4 regions of the Halobacillus sp. H74 genome follow, and region 1 is predicted to be linked to each of the others. Evidence: riboswitches for the same ligand, from Rfam matches in the RefSeq annotation. Region 1 holds a riboswitch; each other region holds the start of a gene.
What was found. Region 1 has a riboswitch for S-adenosylmethionine ahead of ACTWPX_RS08275 (homocysteine S-methyltransferase family protein). Riboswitches for the same ligand answer to the same signal wherever they lie in the genome.
Positions count from the first base shown of each region.

Region 1 (5,040 bases):
TGGTTTTCTTCTTTTTCAGCATAGCGCTCTATATCATCTACATGGAACATTTCTTGTTGAGCGATTTCATCAAACAGCCAGTCGATAAGAAGGCGTTCGTGGGCATACACGGTGTCTCGGTTGCTGACTCGGAATTCTTTTTCCGAAATTTGTTCGATGTTTCCTTTGTGTACGAGGTCGAGCAAGGATGAAGTCAAAGCTGTTGTCGGCAAGTGTCCATAGTTCGTGAACGTCATCATTGCAGGTAAGCTCATTTTCTCGTTAGGAAATCGTCCGCTTCCACTGCGTTGGCGTCTAACTTCACGCATAGTCTCTTTTCTTTTTCTAAGGCCATGAACAGCCAGCCCTAAGGCAACTAGAGTGAAGGGGAGGATAATGTACGGTCCTAGAATTCCCCATTGAGCAGTTGCTTCTGCACGGGCGGCTGCCTCTTCGTCCACGGCTTGTTTTTCCGCAATGACTTCATCGAGCATTGGCTCAAAGCTTGTCACTGCTGCATTAGGAAAGAGGCTTGCAGGATATGCGACACGGATGTCACCGTTTTTTCCATTTGGAACCTCGCCAAGTTTAAATGTGACTGTTCCGTTGTCTGAGATGGTGACAGTATCATACGCTTCATCGTAACCGTATGCTGCTTTCACATCCGCTGATTGAGGAGGTTTGATTGTGATCGTTAAATCCTCATAAGTGGATTCATTATTTTTGTCAAAAAAAGACCAGTAAAACTGGGCGATGTCTTCATAGACTTCCATACCATCTTCTATCGTGTAAAAAAGATCGATGGTGACCGTTTCATCTGACCCTCCCCGATAGATTTTGTATAATTCATCTTCTTTTTCAATCTTTAAATCTGTTCCATTTTCTGCGGCGTGCACATCAGTGATGGTTGCCTTTTCTTTTGGTATGAGCGTCCTCGTAATGCCATTGAATTCTCCTTCGAATTTATACCTATGTGTTTCCTTCACTTCCACTTGCCCGTTAGTTTTTAGAGAAGCATGGATGTCTGTCTCATCAATCGTGAAATCGACTGCAAACACGCGTGTAGGAAGAAGGAGGAGAGTGATGAGAAGGAAGAGGCTTATGAAATTTTTCATAATGTCACCTGCTTTCTAACTTTTATACGGCGGTGTGTGTGAAAAGGTTTCATAAGCTTACTGAAAAAGAGCGGTCAACTCGTGGTTGACCGCTCGGAAATGGATTAATTTTCAATGACACCACAAGCGATACGTTCGCCTGCATCCCCGGATGGCTGTGACTTTTGATCATCAGCTCCGGCGTGGATGACAAGGGAAGTCCCGTCTCCGCCTAGAAGCGAGTTATCTTGTCCCTCTTTAAGTGTCACCATGTCTGCCATCACTTCCTCTTCGGCATTTCCCTCCTCATGGATATCAATGTTATTTAAATCTCCCGCATGTGGACCATCTTCAGAATCGCTGCCATGACTGACGTCAGTCGGGTTAAAATGACCGCCGGCAGATTTATAATCAGGTGCTTCACAAACTCCTTTTTCATGGATGTGGAAACCATGTGTTCCTTCAGGCAAACCAGAGGCTGAGAGTTTGATGTTCACGCCTCCATTTTGTTGTTCCAATTCTGCAGAACCTACTTCATTTCCATCTCGATCGTTTAAGGTTACCGTAATATTTTCTGGGGTTTCTGATTTTTCTTGGTTTTCTTCATTCGTCGCATTTTCTTCTGAAGTATTTTTTTCTCCATTTTCTGATGGAGAAGAATCTTCTTCAGAATTCGTACCACAAGCGCTGAACACTATAGCTGTTAATACAAGAAAGAATACAATCGACCAACTTTTCAATTTCATCTCTCCCTTTCTATTATATAATGTTACTAACATATTTTCACAAGGAGGCTAGGTAATAAACGTGGGTGAGTCCATTTCATCCATATTTCCTAAACCAATCCATTACTGGTATGCAAATCCATAATGTCAGACCTTTGACCCTCTTTTCAGATTTATCAGAAAAATGATTGACATTTACCTGCGACCCCCTTTATAATTTCCAACAAGCTAAAAAAACTGAATGATTACTCTTATCCAGAGTGGCGGAGGGACTAGGCCCTGTGATGCCCGGCAACCTTTCAAGTTGACGCTTGATGATGGTGCCAATTCCTACAGACTACAATGTCTGGCAGATAAGAGAAGGACATAAGCAACTAAAACCCTTCTTCCTCTTGCCAGGAAGAAGGGTTTTTTAATTTTAAAAAAGGTGGGTTATTGATGAAGAGAAGTTTAGAGCAGCGTTTACAGGAAGGGCCAGTGGTGTGTGGAGAAGGATATTTATTTGAACTGGAAAGGCGCGGATATCTGCAAGCTGGTTCGTTTGTCCCGGAAGTGGCGCTTGACAATCCGCAAGCACTGAAGCAGACATATCGTGATTATATGCTTGCAGGGTCCGATGTCGTATTGGCTTTCACTTATAATGGTCACAGGGAGAAAATGCGCATCATCGGAAAAGAAGATTTGTTGGAGCCGCTGAACCGTCAGGCGATCCGGTTAGCTAAAGAAGTAGCAGCGGAGCATCCAGAAGAGGAAGCCCTTGTAGCTGGGAACGTTTCCAACACGAACCTGTTCGACCCGGACGATGAGGAATCGAAAGCGAATGTCCGAGGGATTTTTGCTGAAATGATAGGATGGTGCAAAGAGGAAGGTGTCGATTTTGTAAATGGAGAAACGTTCTATTACTATGAAGAAGCAAAAATCGCTTTAGAGGAAATACAGAGGCAAGGCTTACCGGCAGTCATCACACTGGGGCTGATGAGTGAAAATATTTTGCGCGATGGCTACACGGTTGAAGAGGCCTGTCGTTTATTAGAGAAGCAAGGGGCTCTAGTTGTAGGAATGAATTGCTTCCGCGGCCCGGCAACAATGCAGCCGTATATTGAACAGATTCGTCAAGAAGTGGAGGGGTATGTAGGGGCTTTGCCGATTCCATACCGCACCACAGAAGATCACCCGACGTTCTTCAACTTACCTGACGGGGGTTGTTCATGTTCACTGCCGACCGAAACGACCTTTCCGACATCGCTTGATCCGTTGTACTGTAACCGCTATGAACTTGCCGAATGGGCAGCGGAAGCGCAACAATCTGGTGTTAACTATATAGGTTTGTGTTGTGGTGCCTCGCCAAGTATGTTGCGAGAAGTCGCGGAAACGGTTGGAAGAAATACAGTGAACTCTGTTTATTCTCCGGACATGAAAAAACACTTCCTTTTCGGAACAGATGAGACGTTGAAAGGCCACAACACGGCTTACCGGACGAAAGCTTAATTAGCGCATCCCCACTGAAATCGTCGGAGATCCGATTAAGGACAAATAGTGACCGGTCTACAATAACAGAATGAACTGCAATGAAAAGGGGAGCGACTCAATGGAATGAGACGCTCCCCTTTTTCAATATTTATGCAAACTGCTGTAATTCACGGTACACCTGCTTTCCTTCATCATTCAGTACATGGCCGTTTCCGTGGCAGCGGCTGCATTCTTTTTCATAGCTTGTTTCTTCGATGGCTAGTTTCCATGCTATTGTGTCCTTTGCGTGGTTCGTACGCTGATAGTGGTCCATGATCATATTCGCCTTGCTATCATCGTACTCTTCATACGTTCCGGTTCCGTGGCAGAGGTGGCAGACGTTATAAAGATGGCTTACGGTTTGTGTATTCAAAAAGAACACTTCCTTTTGTTTTAATATAGATAAAGTATGATTGATTTTAGTGAATATTCAGACGAATTGCAATAGGTTTTCTACATATAAAAAAGAAAAAAAGTCATACGGTTGATTTTAGTAGAGTTTGAGCATCTAAGATCATCAATCATCATCTGGATTTTGTGTTTTTGAATAAAAAAATGCCACCGGAAATTCCGGTGGCATCTGAACTTCAATATCTATTATTTTCCTATGAACATTTGTGTCCAATAGTTGCCGTTCTCTGCATGGCCGACTCCGATGTGGGTGAAGTTAGGGTTCATGATGTTTTTACGGTGCCCTTCACTATTCATCCAGCCTTCTACTACTTGTTCAGGAGACGTTTGCCCCATCGCAATGTTCTCACCAGCCGTACGGTAATCGATTCCGTAAGCTTTCATCATGTCAAACGGAGATCCGTGGGTAGGGCTATTGTGAGAGAAATAATTATTTTGCTGCATGTCCAGAGACTTGTCTTTCGCTACGCCACTTAATTCTGTATCCAACTCTAGTGGAGCTAGACCTTGTTTCTCACGTTCTTGATTCGTCAATTCAACAACCTGTTTTTCAAATTCAGAAACCTCTGAAGCTGCTGCTTCTTCTTGCGTGTTTTCTTCTGGTTGTGCTTCTTCAGTTGACTCTTGTGGAGCTGGCTGTGCTTCAGGCTTTTCAGCTGGTGCTTCTTCTTTAGACTGCTCTTCAGCAGGTGCTTCTTGTTCAGCTGGAGCTTCTTCTTTAGACTGCTCTTCAGCAGGTGCTTCTTGTTCAGCTGGAGCTTCTGGAGGCTGCTGCTTCATTTGGAATTGTTCCAATAGAGATTGAATATCAGCCTGTTGAAGCTTGTTATTCTGAATTGAATCCTGGTTTTCATTTACCCAGTTAAGGATTTGTTCAGAATCTATTTGAATGGTTTTTGTATCCACTTCATAGTTTTGTTGCACATCTCCTGAAGATGCTAGAGATGTAGCTGGAGATGCAAGTAAGGATAGAGCGAGAGCTCCTGATACGATTAATGATTTCTTGATCATACTGAAAACTCCTCCTAGAAAATTTGTATTTTTGGAACGACTCTATCGTACCATCAGAATCTTGTAATATTGGAGGATATTTTTGGTATTGAAAGGATGGATTCTCTTACTTTTGAAGATTTAGAAAGGAAACTCACCATCATCTCTATAGTTGACCCTTTTTGTGGAAATCTCTTAATAGTTTGTCTGGGTGGAAGTATCATCCATCAAATAGAAAATTTACTAGAATAGAAGGGTTGACAGACTTTTTTCAATGGTATGTTTTTTACAAATGTAACATCAAAGTGACAAAGTTTGCAGACTTATAAAAG
Region 1 is NZ_JBQQCI010000003.1:387,459-392,498, forward strand. Features, by position in the region: gene ACTWPX_RS08265 (DUF2207 domain-containing protein) at 1-1,094, opposite strand, end outside; gene ACTWPX_RS08270 (superoxide dismutase family protein) at 1,199-1,813, opposite strand; SAM riboswitch class I at 2,047-2,158, shown strand; gene ACTWPX_RS08275 (homocysteine S-methyltransferase family protein) at 2,237-3,286, shown strand; gene ACTWPX_RS08280 (hypothetical protein) at 3,417-3,680, opposite strand; gene ACTWPX_RS08285 (CAP domain-containing protein) at 3,905-4,729, opposite strand.

Region 2 (5,040 bases), on a different contig from region 1:
GTCAAGGATTAGTGACCATTTATGAAGGTTTTCTTGCCAACTTGAAAGGGGAAGAACTTCCTGATATCGATGATACGGTTTCCATGGATGATATGGTAAGTGCCGAACACCATAAGCTTGCCCAAGACTTTATGAATACAGAAGACATTGAATTCGGTTACTGTACAGAGTTCATGGTCAAATTCGAAGAGGATAAATTAGCAGAGACTCCTTACGATGAAGATGAATTTCGTAATCAGTTGAGCGAAATCGGTGATTCCCTGCTCGTTGTTTCTGATGAAGATTTGATCAAAGTTCATGTCCATGCAGAATACCCTGGTGAAGCCATGACACTAGGCCAAAAGTACGGAAGTCTGATCAACATGAAAATTGAAAATATGCGTGAACAGCATACTTCGATTGTCGGTAAGAAGAAAAAAGAAAAGCCGAAGTCAAATCAAAAAGCGGAGTACGGAATTGTTACAGTAAGCATGGGGGAAGGCATCAAAAAATTATTTGAAAGTCTCGGAGCCACTGTGGTCATCCAGGGTGGTCAGACGATGAACCCAAGTACACAGGATTTATCTGAAGCCATCAAAGAAGCTCATGCTAAACGTGTGTTAGTTTTGCCGAATAACAAAAATATCGTGATGGCTGCTGAGCAAGCGGCGGAAATCGCAGAAGATGAAGTTGTGGTCATCCCGACTAAAACCATTCCTCAAGGCATGAGTGCTTTATTAGGATTTAATCCTGAAGCAGACCTGATGGCGAATAAAGATGAAATGATCAGCCTTATGTCCGTCGTGAAAACCGGTCAAATTACGTATGCGGTAAGAGATACGCAAATCGATGGCCTGAACATTGAGAAAGATCATTTCATGGGGATTGCGGATGGCAAAATTTCCTCAACTGATCAAAATGCCCTGACAACAGCTAAAACGCTGTTAAGTCAAATGATTGATGAGAACGAAGATGAAATACTGACGATTCTGACAGGGGAAGACGTCGAAGAACATGAAGTCACAGAGCTTGAAGAATACCTTGAAGAAACATATGAAGATTTAGAGGTGGAGATTCACGTGGGTGGTCAACCGATCTATTCTTATATTTTCTCCATTGAATAGAAAAAAGTACCCTCACCTGTGAACGGATCTGCCATACGCGAAGGCTCAGAGTATTAGCTCTGAGCCTTTTTTCTGTTAAAAGGGATAGGCAGTCAAGTTTGACTGCGGAGGTTCGTACGTTTCAGTTTGACGTACTTTTTTACAGAATGAACGATTGCCACAATATAACCAGCTATCAATAGAGAATAAATCAGGACGGTTCCTGTGCTATTGAGAGGTATGGTGATCATAATGGTTCTTACATTAGTCAATACGATGAACCCTCCGGCAAGTACTCCGAGGACGAGCGGAGGCATAATACGGACAAGCCATGCTGCAAGAGGTGCAGCTATCACACCGCCGATGATGAACGCGAACACCAACAGCCAACTGAATTGTTCCCATCCTAAAAAAGTCAAAAATCCAAGTGTTGCTGAAATAGTCACGATGAATTCACTTGTGTCCACAGTCCCAATCACTTTACGCGGCTCGATCTTTTCACGTGAAAGAAGGACAGGCGTATTAACCGGCCCCCATCCTCCGCCACCAATCGAATCGAGAAACCCACCGACAAAACCTAATGGGTAGATAAATCGCTTGTTCAGCGGCTTGTCGCTTTTATTGAGCGTTTTATTCCGATTAAGTGAAAGAAAACGGACTACGATGTAAATTCCTAAACCCAGAAGAAAAACGGATATGTATGGGCGAATGGTTTCACCAGGGATGCGACTTAATAAAGCTGCACCGAAAAATGCACTGACCGCGCCGGGCAGGGCCAGTTTTAGGACAAGTCTCCTATCGACATTGCCAAACTTGAAATGAGAGAATCCGGAAGCAGCTGTTGTGGCAACCTGGGCCATATGAATAGAAGCAGAAGCAACTGCAGGTGCCAGGCCATAAGTGAGTAAGATTGAGGAAGATGTCAGGCCGAATCCCATACCAAGGGCACCGTCAATTAACTGGGTGAAAAATCCTACCAATGCGAAAATTAATAATTTATTCAAAAACAACCTCTCCTTTGATTAAACATATAAGTTTACTTGGTTTTATGGTTGAAGAGGTCTGAAAAAGACATAAATAAAACCTCTCCAATGAGAAGAGGTCCAAATAAAGCCTCTCCTTATTTCTCAGACGAGTTGTCTGCTGGAATGAGCACCTTTCAGTGTGGTTGCTGCGGGATCGTCAGACCAGGTTCCTCCCCCGACTCTTCATAAGGATTCAATTTTTAAAATGATAATATATCTAAAACTAATGGACACTGAATGTTATGTCAAGAACTAATTCCGAAATTAACAGAAAAATTGTAATTTTTTAAAATGGTATTGACATATCTATAAAAGGAGCCTAAGATTTGTATCAATTAGTTTTTCAGAAAACTTAATCAACCTATCCTGTTTTCTTATCATGAGAGGTGGAGGGACTGGCCCTTCGAAGCCTCGGCAACGGGTCTGATGTTAGTTGATCAGACACTGTGCCAATTCCAGCAAGTGGTTGAACCGCTTGGAAAGATAAGAAGAATGGTTCTTACTTTACCGAGTAAATACCTTTCTTCTTATCCACGAAGAAAGGTATTTTTGTTTGAAGCAATGAAAGGAGGAGCTTATGGAAAACGATATTGTCACTTATGATCATTTTCCGGGGGATCCATTCACAAACCATCAACCAGATGACGAAACGAAGGGTGCACTTGATGTCATTCATTGGGCTTATGGACAATACGGGTCAGATGTTGTATATGCTTGCAGCTTTGGAGCAGAAGGAATCGTTCTCATTGATCTTATTTCAAAGGTGAAACCAGATGCTGAAGTAGTCTTTCTAGATACTGGCCTTCATTTCCAGGAAACCTATGAATTGATTGAAAAAGTGAAAAATAGATACCCTGAATTACGAATTCACATGAAAAAACCTGAACTGACAGTAGAGGAACAAGCGGAGGAGCATGGGTCAGCCTTGTGGAAACGCCAGCCGGATCAATGCTGTTATATTCGTAAAATCAAACCTCTTGAAGATGCACTCTCAGGTGCGGCGGCCTGGTTTTCTGGCCTCAGACGTGAACAGTCACCTAGTCGGAGTAAAACTGATTTCGTAAATAAGGATGAGCGTTTTAAGTTAATCAAGGTATGCCCCCTAATTCATTGGACATGGGAAGACGTTTGGCAATATATCCGACTAAATCGCTTGGATTACAATGAATTGCATGATCAAAACTATCCGAGTGTCGGCTGCATCCCTTGCACCTCGCCAAGTACAGACGAGAGCCGGTCGGGCAGGTGGAAAGGATTCAATAAAACAGAATGCGGACTTCATACAGCTGGAAATAACAATAGCTGAATAACAAAAGGAGGAATTATAAAATGTCTATCATTACACCTCATGGAGGAAAATTAATTAATAAATGGAGTAATAATCAGCAGGAGGATTTTACAGGGAGTATTGAATTGGATGCGATGGCATTAAGTGATGTCGAGCTGATCGCGAATGGTGCCTACAGCCCTCTTGAAGGATTTTTAAATCAAGCAGACTACGATTCTGTAGTCGAGAATCTCAGACTTGCAGATGGGACACCGTGGAGTATTCCGATCACCCTTCCGGTGGATGAAGCGACAGCCGCTGAGTTGCAGCAAGGAAATCGAGTGAAATTAGTGAAAGATGGAAAGGTTTATGGAGCCATTGAAGTATCTGACATATATCAACCGGATAAAGAGAAGGAAGCCGAAAATGTGTACTTAACTACTGATCTGGGTCATCCCGGGGTGAAGAAGTTGTTTGGCCGACCAGATCATTACGTAGCTGGAGATATTGAAGTATTTCAAAGCTCAACAAAAGAACATGATGATCGATTCTACCTGGACCCTGCGGAATCGAGAGAGTTGTTCCAACAGTTGGGTTGGGAAAAAGTCGTGGGCTTTCAAACGAGAAATCCAGTACATAGAGCCCATGAATATATCCAAAAGGCGGCTCTTGAAACTGTAGACGGCTTATTTCTGAACCCACTGGTCGGGGAAACAAAGAGTGATGATATCCCAAGTGATGTTCGAATGAAGAGCTATCAAGTCTTAATTGATAACTATTACCCGAAAGATCGTGTTACATTAGCCGTTTTCACTGCAGCTATGCGCTACGCTGGTCCGAGAGAAGCTATTTTCCACGCTATTGTACGGAAAAACTTTGGCTGTTCCCATTTCATTGTCGGAAGGGATCATGCAGGTGTAGGCGACTATTACGGGACTTATGATGCACAGAAAATCTTCAGCCATTTTGAAGAGGATGAATTGGAAATAACGCCATTATTTTTTGAACACAGTTTTTACTGCAAAGCCTGTGAAGCGATGGCATCGCATAAAACTTGTCCACATGAAAAAGAAAATCACGTCATTCTTTCTGGCACAAAAGTGAGAGAACTATTACGAAATGGAGAAAAACCGCCAAAAACATTCAGTCGTCCTGAAGTAGTCGAAATTCTGATCGATGGATTACAAGAAAAGACCGCAGGAGTGAAAGGGTGACTCAAATGGAAAGGAATATAACCTGGCATCAGGCGTCTGTCAGCCAAAAAAATTACAGAAATAAAAATGGCCATCACAGCGGAGTGATCTGGTTCACCGGACTCTCAGGATCTGGTAAGTCCAGTATTGCGAACCAGCTGAATCATCTCCTCCATGAGAGAGGGATTCATACGTACCTGCTCGATGGTGATAACATCCGCCACGGACTAAATTCGGACCTGGGGTTCTCAGCAGAAGATCGGGAAGAAAACATACGCCGGATCGGGGAGGTAGCTAAACTGTTCGCAGATAGCGGCGCAATTGTTCTGACGGCGTTCATTTCCCCCTATCAAAAAGATCGGGACCGTATCCGTGCTTCTCTCCCTGAAGAAGACTTTTTAGAAGTGTATGTTGATTGTCCGATCGATGAATGTGAAGCAAGAGATCCTAAAGGGTTATATGAGAAAGCAAGA
Region 2 is NZ_JBQQCI010000002.1:68,842-73,881, forward strand. Features, by position in the region: gene ACTWPX_RS03570 (DAK2 domain-containing protein) at 1-1,103, shown strand, start outside; gene ACTWPX_RS03575 (sulfite exporter TauE/SafE family protein) at 1,196-2,086, opposite strand; SAM riboswitch class I at 2,200-2,299, opposite strand; SAM riboswitch class I at 2,479-2,597, shown strand; gene ACTWPX_RS03580 (phosphoadenylyl-sulfate reductase) at 2,685-3,413, shown strand; gene sat (sulfate adenylyltransferase) at 3,437-4,588, shown strand; gene cysC (adenylyl-sulfate kinase) at 4,594-5,040, shown strand, end outside.
Region 2: it holds a riboswitch for S-adenosylmethionine, as region 1 does, so the genes downstream of both, ACTWPX_RS03575 (sulfite exporter TauE/SafE family protein) here and ACTWPX_RS08275 (homocysteine S-methyltransferase family protein) in region 1, are expected to answer to the same signal.

Region 3 (5,040 bases), on a different contig from region 1:
AGTAAGCAAGCCCATCCACCACAACACAGTAAATGGATTAAATGTGGTAATGGCTGCACCTGTCCAAAAGGCCTTCAAATAATGCTTGAAAGGGTATTTAACCCCTAAGCTTTTTGCCCTTTCCCCTACCCCTTCTACGGTTTTGATTTCTTTAAAGATTCCCCAGGCTATATAGAAAAGTACAGCACTGCCAAAGAGCCAAAGAAAAGTAATAATCATAGAGGTCGAGTCAACAAAGGGCATGAGCCACAGAAGAATCGCCGCAAGGATGACAGCATCTCCTACGACGGCCCCAGCTCCTACTATCAAGGCAGAATAAAAACCATATTTGGTCCCATATTTTATTTCTTCCCCATTACTTGGGCACGTGGGCGATGAAACGACACCAATGATAAGGCCGCTTAACAATAATTGAAACATCTAACTAAAACCTCCTCAATTCTATTATTCGAAAAATATCGAATTGTTGTTTAAAAAATTATTCCCTCCCTTTAGAGTTTTGAAAAAACATAACCATCTGATCTACTGTTTTTTGTTCTGCCCAGCACTCAATATTTTTCCCGTTACGTTCCATCCGTATCAATCCAGCACGCCTTAGTTCCCGAAGGTGATGGGAAACAGTGGACGGGGCGATATTTAATCCCTCTCCTAATTCACCCACCGTCATCCTCATCTCTTTATCGGTACTGGATTTCCCTGGAGTACAGTGTTCAGCTAAATATAGAAAAACATTCAGCCGGTGAACATTGGATAGGGCTTTGAAAATCTCGCTGAATTTGTTTAAGTTTTCATTATTATAATTCGACATATTTCGAATTATAAAGAAATACATTACGACTGTCAAATCTTTAACAATTCCCATACATACAGCTGAAAGGGAGCCGTAATATTATGAGGGAAAGCAATAAAATCCATCTTCTCCACACAAAAAATCGAGTATGAAATCCCAGCGATTTCATACTCGATTGCTTTTACTATTCAATTCTTATTGCGGCAGAGGAGCCTCAGCTGAAACAAAGCCCTTGTCCACAAGTTCATTCCAGAAATCTTTCGGAATGTCCATTTGGATCATTTCTAGGTCTTCTTTAATTCTGTCCGGACGTGTGGAACCAGGAATCACTGACTTGACCGCCGGGTGAGCTGTTGAGAATTGAAGAGCAGCTGCTTTCAACGGAACATTGTATTTTTCACCGATTTCCTTCAGTTGATTGACATGATTAATAATGTCATCGCCCGCTTTTTCATAGTTATAATGATCACCGCCAAGCAGTACCCCGGAGTTATAAGGGCTTCCGACCACAATGTCCACATCGTTTTCTTCAGCCTTTGCCATCATACCCTGTAATGCTTGTTCGTGTTGTAAAAGGGTATATTGCGTAGCAGATAAACAGATATCCGGTTTTGTGTCCTCCAGATCCATCGCACGTTCAATCGGTTCTGTCGTATTGACACCTAGTCCCCAGGCACGGATGACACCTTCTTCCCGAAGACGGGACAGCACGCGGAAAGCTCCTTTTCTAGCTTGTTCAAACTTTTCGGTCCATGCATCACCATGGAAATCTGGAGAAACATCATGAACGAAGACCATGTCCAAACGGTCGGTTTGTAGACGTTCCAGACTCTGTTCGATCGACCTTTTCGTTGCTACTTCCGTGTAATCTGTGATGACTTGATTGTTACGGCCATGTTCGAACAGACCTTCATTCTCTTCTGTTTCTTCAGTCATATAACGACCTACTTTTGTGCTTATCACATAGTCATCACGATTATATTTTGATAACACTTCACCTACCCGGATCTCTGCTAAACCAGCGCCATAAAAAGGGGCGGTATCAAAATAGCGCACTCCCTGGTCCCAAGCGGTTTGGATTGTTTTCTGCGCTTCTTCTTCCGGCACGTCCCGGAACATATTACCTAAAGGTGCGGTACCTAGTCCTACTTTATGTTTCAGTGCATTCTCTAGTGATTTCATGAATCTATTCCTCCTTTGAGAAAACCTATAGTTGCATAACCAACTATAGAAAAATAAATCATCTACCAATTAACGGTACATTCTATGTGTAGCCGGCTGGAAGGTTATTAAAACATTATTTACCCTTCATTCCACACTTCGTCGGCAATGTTCACCACATGACGTACTTTACCCCATTGCTGTTGTTCAGTAATTTCATTTCCTTCTTCCGTTGATGCGAATCCACATTGAGGGCTCAAACACAATTGGTCCATTGCTACATAATCGGACGCTTCCAAAATACGCGCTTTCACTCGTTCCGGATCTTCCAAATCACCGAATTTGGAGGTGATCAAGCCGAGAACGATCGAAAGGTCTGGACGCCGGACATGACGAAGGGGTTCGAAACCTCCGGAGCGCTCATCGTCAAATTCAAGGAACAGTCCATCGACATCCAATCCTCCGAAAATCGTTTCAGAAAGCGCCTCATAACTGCCGCTTGTCATAAAGGTGGAACGGAAATTCCCCCGGCAGATATGCATTGTGATGAGCATGTCCGCTGGTCTGTTTGCTATCGCCTCATTGATGGCACGTGCACACAGTTCTGCCACTTCCTCTGGATTTTTTCCCTTCTCTTCGATGGATGTGCGTCCTTCTTCAGAAAAGAAAGTCGTCCATGATGTATCATCAAGCTGAAGATAGCGGCATCCTTCCTCATAAATTTTCTGTATGAACCCTTGGTAGGCAGCTATCAGGTCATCGACAAGGGCTTCATCACTTTCATAAATACCCTCTTCCCTTTCCGCTCGGAATAAAAGCATATTAGGGCTTGGGATCGTTAATTTGGCGACCGCGTCCCCTGCGTTCTTTTTCAGAAAACGAAAGTGTTCTATCATATCATGATCGGTGAAACCCACTTTCCCTGTCACTTTGATTCCGCGCGCTTTCGTTTCCACCCCATCAAATTTCAATCCGCGCTCAGCCTCAAACCCTTCGACCCCATCCAGTCCTTCAAGAAAGTCGAAGTGCCACCAGCTGCGCCGGAAATCTCCGTCCGTTACAGCTTTCAAGCCCGCTTCCTTTTGCTTTTCTACTAATTTAATAATCTCTTCATCTTCAATCTTTCTTAATTCCTGTTCTGTAATCTCTCCTCTCTCCTGCTTTGCGCGTGCTTGTTTCAGACGTTCAGGACGTAAAAAGCTGCCGACATGATCTCCTTTGAATGGTTGTCTCTTCACATTTCTTTCTGTTGATACTGACATGGGCTTATCCCCGCCTTCCTTATGATTTGTGATTTCACATGAAACAAAATAACCCCTCTTCTATATAAGAAGAGGGGCTGAATGGAATACGAATCATTTTCTCTTCTTATCTCCAAGCAAATCGCTTCTGGAATTAGCACAGTACTATCGAAAGTCTGCTGCTAAGGTTTCACCGGGCCAGTCCCTCCACCTTTCTGGATAAGAAACAATGTATTTGATTTTAAAGTCTACTATACAGGAAGAACCAGAAATTGACAAATTATTCTGAACTATGATCTTTATCCCCGGAAAAATTCACACAAGAGTATATTCACTTAGCGCTCTATTATTTTCTCAATCTTGTCAAAGGGAGCCCTCAGATGCGTCGTCGGTTTATTGACATGGAAATCGGTCAGATCCAGCATATTGAAGAAGTGATGAGGTGGCTCCTGATCCCGAAATAATAATTAATAAATCATCTTTTTCAATACTTGGTGTAATCGTTTCTCCTGTTACGTAAATTTCATACCCACTATGCATCAACCGCATAGCGAAAGCTTTCCCCATCAAACCAGATCGTCCTTCGCCTGAAACGAAAATACGAGTGGCCGTGGACAGGAGACGGTTTGGATGATGTGCTTCATAGGTCCTCTATCTCTCCTTTCATTTGGAAGCAATGACAGACAGGATTCCGTGCTTTATGATCACCATTCCTACCATGACGTTGTCGGGGGTTACGCTGAAACCTGCGGTAATGTGGATTAATTCCTCCAGCTACTGTCATCTCGGAATTTTTCTTCAAACAAAAATAATTCGTTATCTCTGTTATTGCAAATTCAACCTAACACCTCATATGTTTTCTCTAAACTGAGTCCCTGACCATTAAATGGGGATCGAATCTGTAATTTAGAAGTTCATCTTCTACTTTGTTATTCCTGATCTTATCCAGTAAAGCTTCGGCCCCCATCTTTCCTATTTCAAATGTTGGTTGGGCCACCGTTGTAATCGCTGGTGTGTAGAAGCTGGCAAAAGAAACATCATCAATACCAATGACAGCCAGGTCTTCAGGAATTTTCATACCGTTTTGTTTTGCGTATTTCAATATTTCGATCAATACAAGGTCATTTCCGGCGAGGATTGCTTCAGGAGGTTCTTCTAAGTCCAATAACTCTTCAAGCACCCGCTGGATATTCGTAGGCTCCGCACTTTTCACATACTCTTCAACAAAAGGAAGCCCTTCTTTATGAATGGCTTTTTCATAACCCTGAATACGTTCTAACCTCGGCGTGATGTGATTGATGATAGAAGTGGTTATCATGCCGATACGACTGTAACCTTTTTGAACGAAGTGTTCTACAGCCAGGCCTGAAGCCATCTCATTATCTAATAAGATTGATGAAATAGGAATATCTTCCACTTTACGGTCTAAAAAGATGACAGGGTAGCGATCCTTGAGCATTTTTTCATATAATCCTCTGTTATCACCTGTAGGAAAGATGATCAGCCCATCTACTTGTTTCGCTCGTAGCATTTCGATATAATGCTTTTCTTTTTCAGGGTCATCATCTGCGTTACATATGATGGTGTGATAGTCAGAACTGATACATACATCCTCAATCGCCCTTGTTACTTCTGTTGTGAAGTTGTGTAGAATATTTGCTACAATCACTCCGATCGTCTTTGTAGATTTCTGCTTAAGGCTTCGTGCAACAATATTAGGTTGATAACCCAATTCTTCAATTGCTAGTTCAATTCTCTGTTTCGTCTTTTCACCCATATAGTCATATCGTTTATTTAAATATTGAGAAACTGTGCTCTTTGATACCTTTGCGTGTGTAGCAACATCGG
Region 3 is NZ_JBQQCI010000001.1:480,668-485,707, forward strand. Features, by position in the region: gene ACTWPX_RS02300 (LysE family translocator) at 1-420, opposite strand, end outside; gene ACTWPX_RS02305 (ArsR/SmtB family transcription factor) at 479-862, opposite strand; gene ACTWPX_RS02310 (aldo/keto reductase) at 986-1,972, opposite strand; gene ACTWPX_RS02315 (5-methyltetrahydropteroyltriglutamate--homocysteine S-methyltransferase) at 2,092-3,213, opposite strand; SAM riboswitch class I at 3,317-3,418, opposite strand; partial or broken gene ACTWPX_RS02320 (SIS domain-containing protein) at 3,613-3,801, opposite strand; gene ACTWPX_RS02325 (hypothetical protein) at 3,823-3,957, shown strand; gene ACTWPX_RS02330 (LacI family DNA-binding transcriptional regulator) at 4,055-5,040, opposite strand, start outside.
Region 3: it holds a riboswitch for S-adenosylmethionine, as region 1 does, so the genes downstream of both, ACTWPX_RS02315 (5-methyltetrahydropteroyltriglutamate--homocysteine S-methyltransferase) here and ACTWPX_RS08275 (homocysteine S-methyltransferase family protein) in region 1, are expected to answer to the same signal.

Region 4 (5,040 bases), on a different contig from region 1:
TTCAGGAGATAAGAAACTGCCTCTAAAGGTTTGCTTGCTTTATTCAAGATACTAACCGCTGGTGAGGACAGAATCACTCCATCTACTTTTGTTTGTTTTTCTTCCATGAACCGAATCACAGCCAACCCTCCCATGCTATGGCCAATGATGAATATCTTTTTTTCAGGATTTGCCTGCTCCACCCAGGATTTGATTGTATTGGTGTAATCCTTAAAAGAATGGATATGTCCTTTCTTCCCTTCTGAAACACCTTGCCCGGGAAGGTCGCCATATATGACTGAAAAGTGATCCTGACGTAAACGTTCCACTAATTCCTTGTACCTGCCACCATGTTCAAAGGCCCCGTGTACGAGAACGATGGTAGCGATATCGTCAACAGACTCCAATTTCTTCACAGCGTTCCCCCCTTTTCTTCTGATATACTATTATCAACTATATTATAAGGGGGTTCAGTATGTATTGCGAATATAAAGGAAAGCATCCGGACATCCACCCGAGCGCTTTCGTAGCGGATGATGCGGTTATTACAGGTGACGTCACCATAGGTGAAATGGCAAGCATATGGTTTAAAACAGTAATACGAGGAGATGTGGCACCAGTACATATCGGTAAAAACACAAACATCCAGGATCTCAGCCTTCTGCATCAAAGCCCTGATCAACCCTTGATCATTGAGGATGGCGTGACGGTCGGCCATCAAGTTACACTCCACTCTGCTCATATAAGGGAAAATGCTTTAATCGGGATGGGTTCGCTTATTCTGGATGGTGCGGAAATCGGGGAACAGGCATTCATCGGTGCAGGGAGTCTAGTACCGCCCGGTAAAGTGATCCCTCCAAATACACTAGCTTTCGGTCGGCCGGCTAAAGTGATCAGAGAATTGAATAATGATGACATTAAAGAGTTGAATCGCATTCGCGCAAGCTATGTTGAAAAAGGACAATATTATAAAAAACAGCAGAAATAAATAACTGCCTCCACGGTAAAGTGGAGGCAGTTTTTTATTATTTAAACCGATCTTTCAATTGAGCTGCTTTATCTGTTTTTTCCCAAGGAAATTCTACATCTGTCCGGCCAAAGTGACCATATGCAGCTGTTTGGCGGTAAATCGGCCGACGAAGGTCGAGCATTTTAATGATCCCGGCCGGACGAAGGTCGAACAATTCGCGAACAGCTTCGACAAGTTTCTCCTCCGATACTCTCCCTGAACCATTCGTATTGATGGAGATCGATACAGGTTGGGCCACTCCAATCGCATATGCTAATTGGACTTCTACAGAATCAGCAAGATCCGCAGCGACTATATTTTTTGCTACATAACGGGCAGCATACGCAGCAGAACGGTCAACTTTGGTAGCATCTTTACCACTGAAAGCACCGCCTCCATGACGAGCGTAACCTCCATAGGTGTCGACAATGATTTTTCTCCCCGTCAACCCTGCATCTCCTTGAGGTCCACCGATAACGAAGCGGCCAGTAGGATTAATGAAATACTTTGTCTCATCATCAATCAAACCATTAGGTACGACAGGGTCTATGACGTGGGTTTTTAAATCTTTCTTGATTTGCTCAAGTGTGATCTCCTCTGCGTGCTGAGTAGAAATGACAATTGTATCAACCCTGACCGGTTGATCCTTATCATCATATTCTATCGTCACCTGAGTCTTTCCATCTGGACGCAAATAATCCAAGGTACCATCATTGCGGACATCTGCCAGGCGTTTAGAAAGTTTATGAGCCAAAGCGATCGGAAGCGGCATAAGTTCGTCTGTTTCGTTGTTAGCGAATCCGAACATCAGACCTTGATCTCCAGCACCAATGGCTTCAATTTCATCATCACTCATCTTACCTTCTCGAGATTCTAAAGCAACATCAACGCCTCCAGCAATATCAGGAGATTGCTCATCGATGGCTGTCAATACAGCGCAAGTATCGGCATCAAATCCATACTTCGCTCGTGTATATCCTATTTCTTTGATTGTCTGACGGACAATCGAAGGTATATCTACATAAGTATTAGTACTGATCTCTCCGGAGACAAGCACCAGTCCCGTTGTAACTGTTGTCTCACATGCAACCCTCGCGTTCGGGTCATTTTTTAAAATTTCGTCTAAAATGGCATCAGAAATCTGATCGCAAATTTTGTCAGGGTGTCCTTCTGTAACAGATTCTGATGTGAATAACCGGCGGTTGGCAGGCATTCTGAAAAACTCCTCCTTCTGTAAGTACAAAGTATTAGACGGAACTCTTTACCAGTATGTGCAGAAACTAATAAGCTGTTTCATATATTTTCTTGTTGAATCATTTCACAACCAATTGAGCTTTTACATAGGAATATCACCAGGTTTTCCACCTGCTACGGATATTTCTCATAAAAAAGAAAAAACCCTTCCTATATCGAGGAAAGGGGCTGCTTCCTTTCGCTCTTATCGTCCAAGGAGTGTTCTCATTCCTTGCTTCAGGTTAGCACCATGTCATTTGAAAAGACGGTTGCTGGGTTTCTAAGGGCCTGTCCCTCCACCAACTCTGGATAAGAGAGTTTCCGTTCTCAGTTATCGTATCGAAATCCATGTTTAATGTCAATTAGAATACTAAGCTTTTCTAAGGGAAAAGGACCATGTGGAAGTGGTCGATCCTTTCTTCAATCGTAAACGTTCATTAGTATATTACATAAGATGATAACAAGGTATTTCCCACATATATATAGAAATTAATATCATGAAAGCATTTTCAATAATAGTATGGACTATTGTGATTAATGTGTTATACTAATTCCAGATTAGCTTACATTTAAATTTTAATATAAAGGCGGGTCGACGCATATGAGTACCATCAATCAAATGTCAGAATTAAACCTCTTATTAGCGCAAGAGCATGTCCAACACCAATCATCTGTTCCACATTTAGTGGAAAGGATCTTATATCGTAATGAAGGAACTTTAACGGAAAAAGGGGCCGTTCAAGCAACGACAGGTACTTACACTGGTAGATCACCAAAAGATAAATTCATCGTAAAAGATGAGACGACTGCAAATAAAGTCGACTGGGGAACTGTCAATAAACCTATCGATGACTCCACGTTCGTAAATCTGTACCATAAAGTTCTGGATTATTTGAAGGGAAGAAATGAATTATTCGTTTTCAAAGGTTATGCAGGAGCTGATGAGAAACACCGCCTCCCCCTTCAAGTACTTACCGAATTCGCTTGGCACAATTTGTTCGCCCGACAAATGTTCATACGTCCTGAGACTTCAGAAGTTGAAGATCACGAAGCTGAATTCACAGTCATTTCAGCACCAACCTTCAAAGCGGACCCCAGTGTAGATGGTACGAACTCTGAAGCATTCATCATGATTTCCTTCAAACACCGTGTTGTACTTATAGGCGGCACAGAATATGCAGGAGAAATAAAAAAATCCATCTTTTCTGTGATGAATTACGTTCTTCCTGAAAAGAACGTCCTGCCTATGCACTGTTCGGCAAATGTCGGAAAAGAAGGAGATGTCGCTTTATTTTTCGGACTCTCCGGGACAGGGAAAACCACTTTGTCTGCTGATCCACAGCGCCGATTAATCGGGGATGATGAGCATGCTTGGTCCAGTTACGGAGTATTCAACATTGAAGGAGGATGCTACGCGAAATGTATCAACCTCTCCCAAGAAAAAGAACCGCAGATTTTTGATGCCATTCATTTTGGAGCTGTGTTAGAAAATGTGGTGTTAAACGAAGAAACCCATAGACCTGATTACAGTGATACGAGTCTAACTGAAAATACTCGTGCTGCTTATCCTCTCGAGCATATTGAAAATACAGTACAACCGAGTATCGCCGGTCATCCAAATGCCATCATCTTTTTGACAGCAGATGCTACCGGTGTTTTACCTCCCATCAGCAAACTGACTAAAGAACAGGCGATGTACCATTTTCTAAGTGGTTATACAAGTAAGCTTGCAGGAACGGAGAGAGGGATTACCGAGCCGCAAGCAACATTCTCTGCTTGTTTCGGATCACCTTTTCTTCCTTTAGCTCCAGCTACTTATGCTGAAATGCTTGGTGAAAAAATCGACCAGTTCAACACAGATGTTTATTTAGTCAACACTGGGTGGTCTGGCGGTTCCTACGGTGAAGGAGAACGAATCAAGTTAAGTTATACGAGGTCTATGATTCAAGCCGCATTAGAAGGAGAGCTGAGTTCAGCAGAGACTTATCAAGATCCTTACTTCGGGTTGAACATTCCCACGCATTGCCCTGGAGTACCTGATGAAGTCCTTTTCCCAAGAAAAACCTGGGCAAAAGCAGAGGAGTATGACAAGAGTGCCAAAGAACTAGCGGAACAATTCCACGAAAACTTTCAAAAGTTCACTCATGCGAGCCATGCTATAAAGCAAGCAGGCCCGACCTATAACAGGTCCCGATAATATTTTCTCATCTTTTCATAGAATAAAAAGGGATCCACCGATACGAAGCGGTGGATCCCTTTTTAGCTCTCTTTGCAAATGTAATCAATTTTCTTCATACATTCGGGTAGAACTTCATCCTTCATCATGAAGCTGAACCGATCATTTCTTTTTAAGTTACGAGGTAAATGCCTGAATAATACAGGACCAAACGTTTCAAAATAATGCTCCTGATCCGTCAAACCGGAAATGACCGCAAAGTAAACGTTCTTTATGACGGTCCCACCTTTTCCATCTACATGGTATTGACCGATATAAGATAATTCATCAATTTGAGCGCCTGTCTCCTCTTGAACTTCTCTTATCGCTGCTTGCTCTGCCGTTTCCCCTTCCTCTACTTTCCCGCCCGGGAATTCGAGACCTCGGTCTTTGTGCTTCGTAAGCAGCCATTGGTCTTTAAAACGGCAAATGACCCACACATGTTTAGGTGTCTTAGAAAAAGGGTGATCATCAAAAGATAATCGAACAGGATTGTGATAAAAATCGTAAAATGTTTTCATGTCTGCTTCAACTGCCTTTAATTCTTTATAAGCGTTCTGTTTGCTTGCCTGTTTAAATCGTACCATAAGCCACCCCAAATACA
Region 4 is NZ_JBQQCI010000004.1:566,838-571,877, reverse strand. Features, by position in the region: gene ACTWPX_RS12130 (lysophospholipase) at 1-395, opposite strand, end outside; gene ACTWPX_RS12125 (gamma carbonic anhydrase) at 455-967, shown strand; gene metK (methionine adenosyltransferase) at 1,005-2,201, opposite strand; SAM riboswitch class I at 2,424-2,537, opposite strand; gene pckA (phosphoenolpyruvate carboxykinase (ATP)) at 2,823-4,418, shown strand; gene ytkD (RNA deprotection pyrophosphohydrolase) at 4,481-4,957, opposite strand.
Region 4: it holds a riboswitch for S-adenosylmethionine, as region 1 does, so the genes downstream of both, metK (methionine adenosyltransferase) here and ACTWPX_RS08275 (homocysteine S-methyltransferase family protein) in region 1, are expected to answer to the same signal.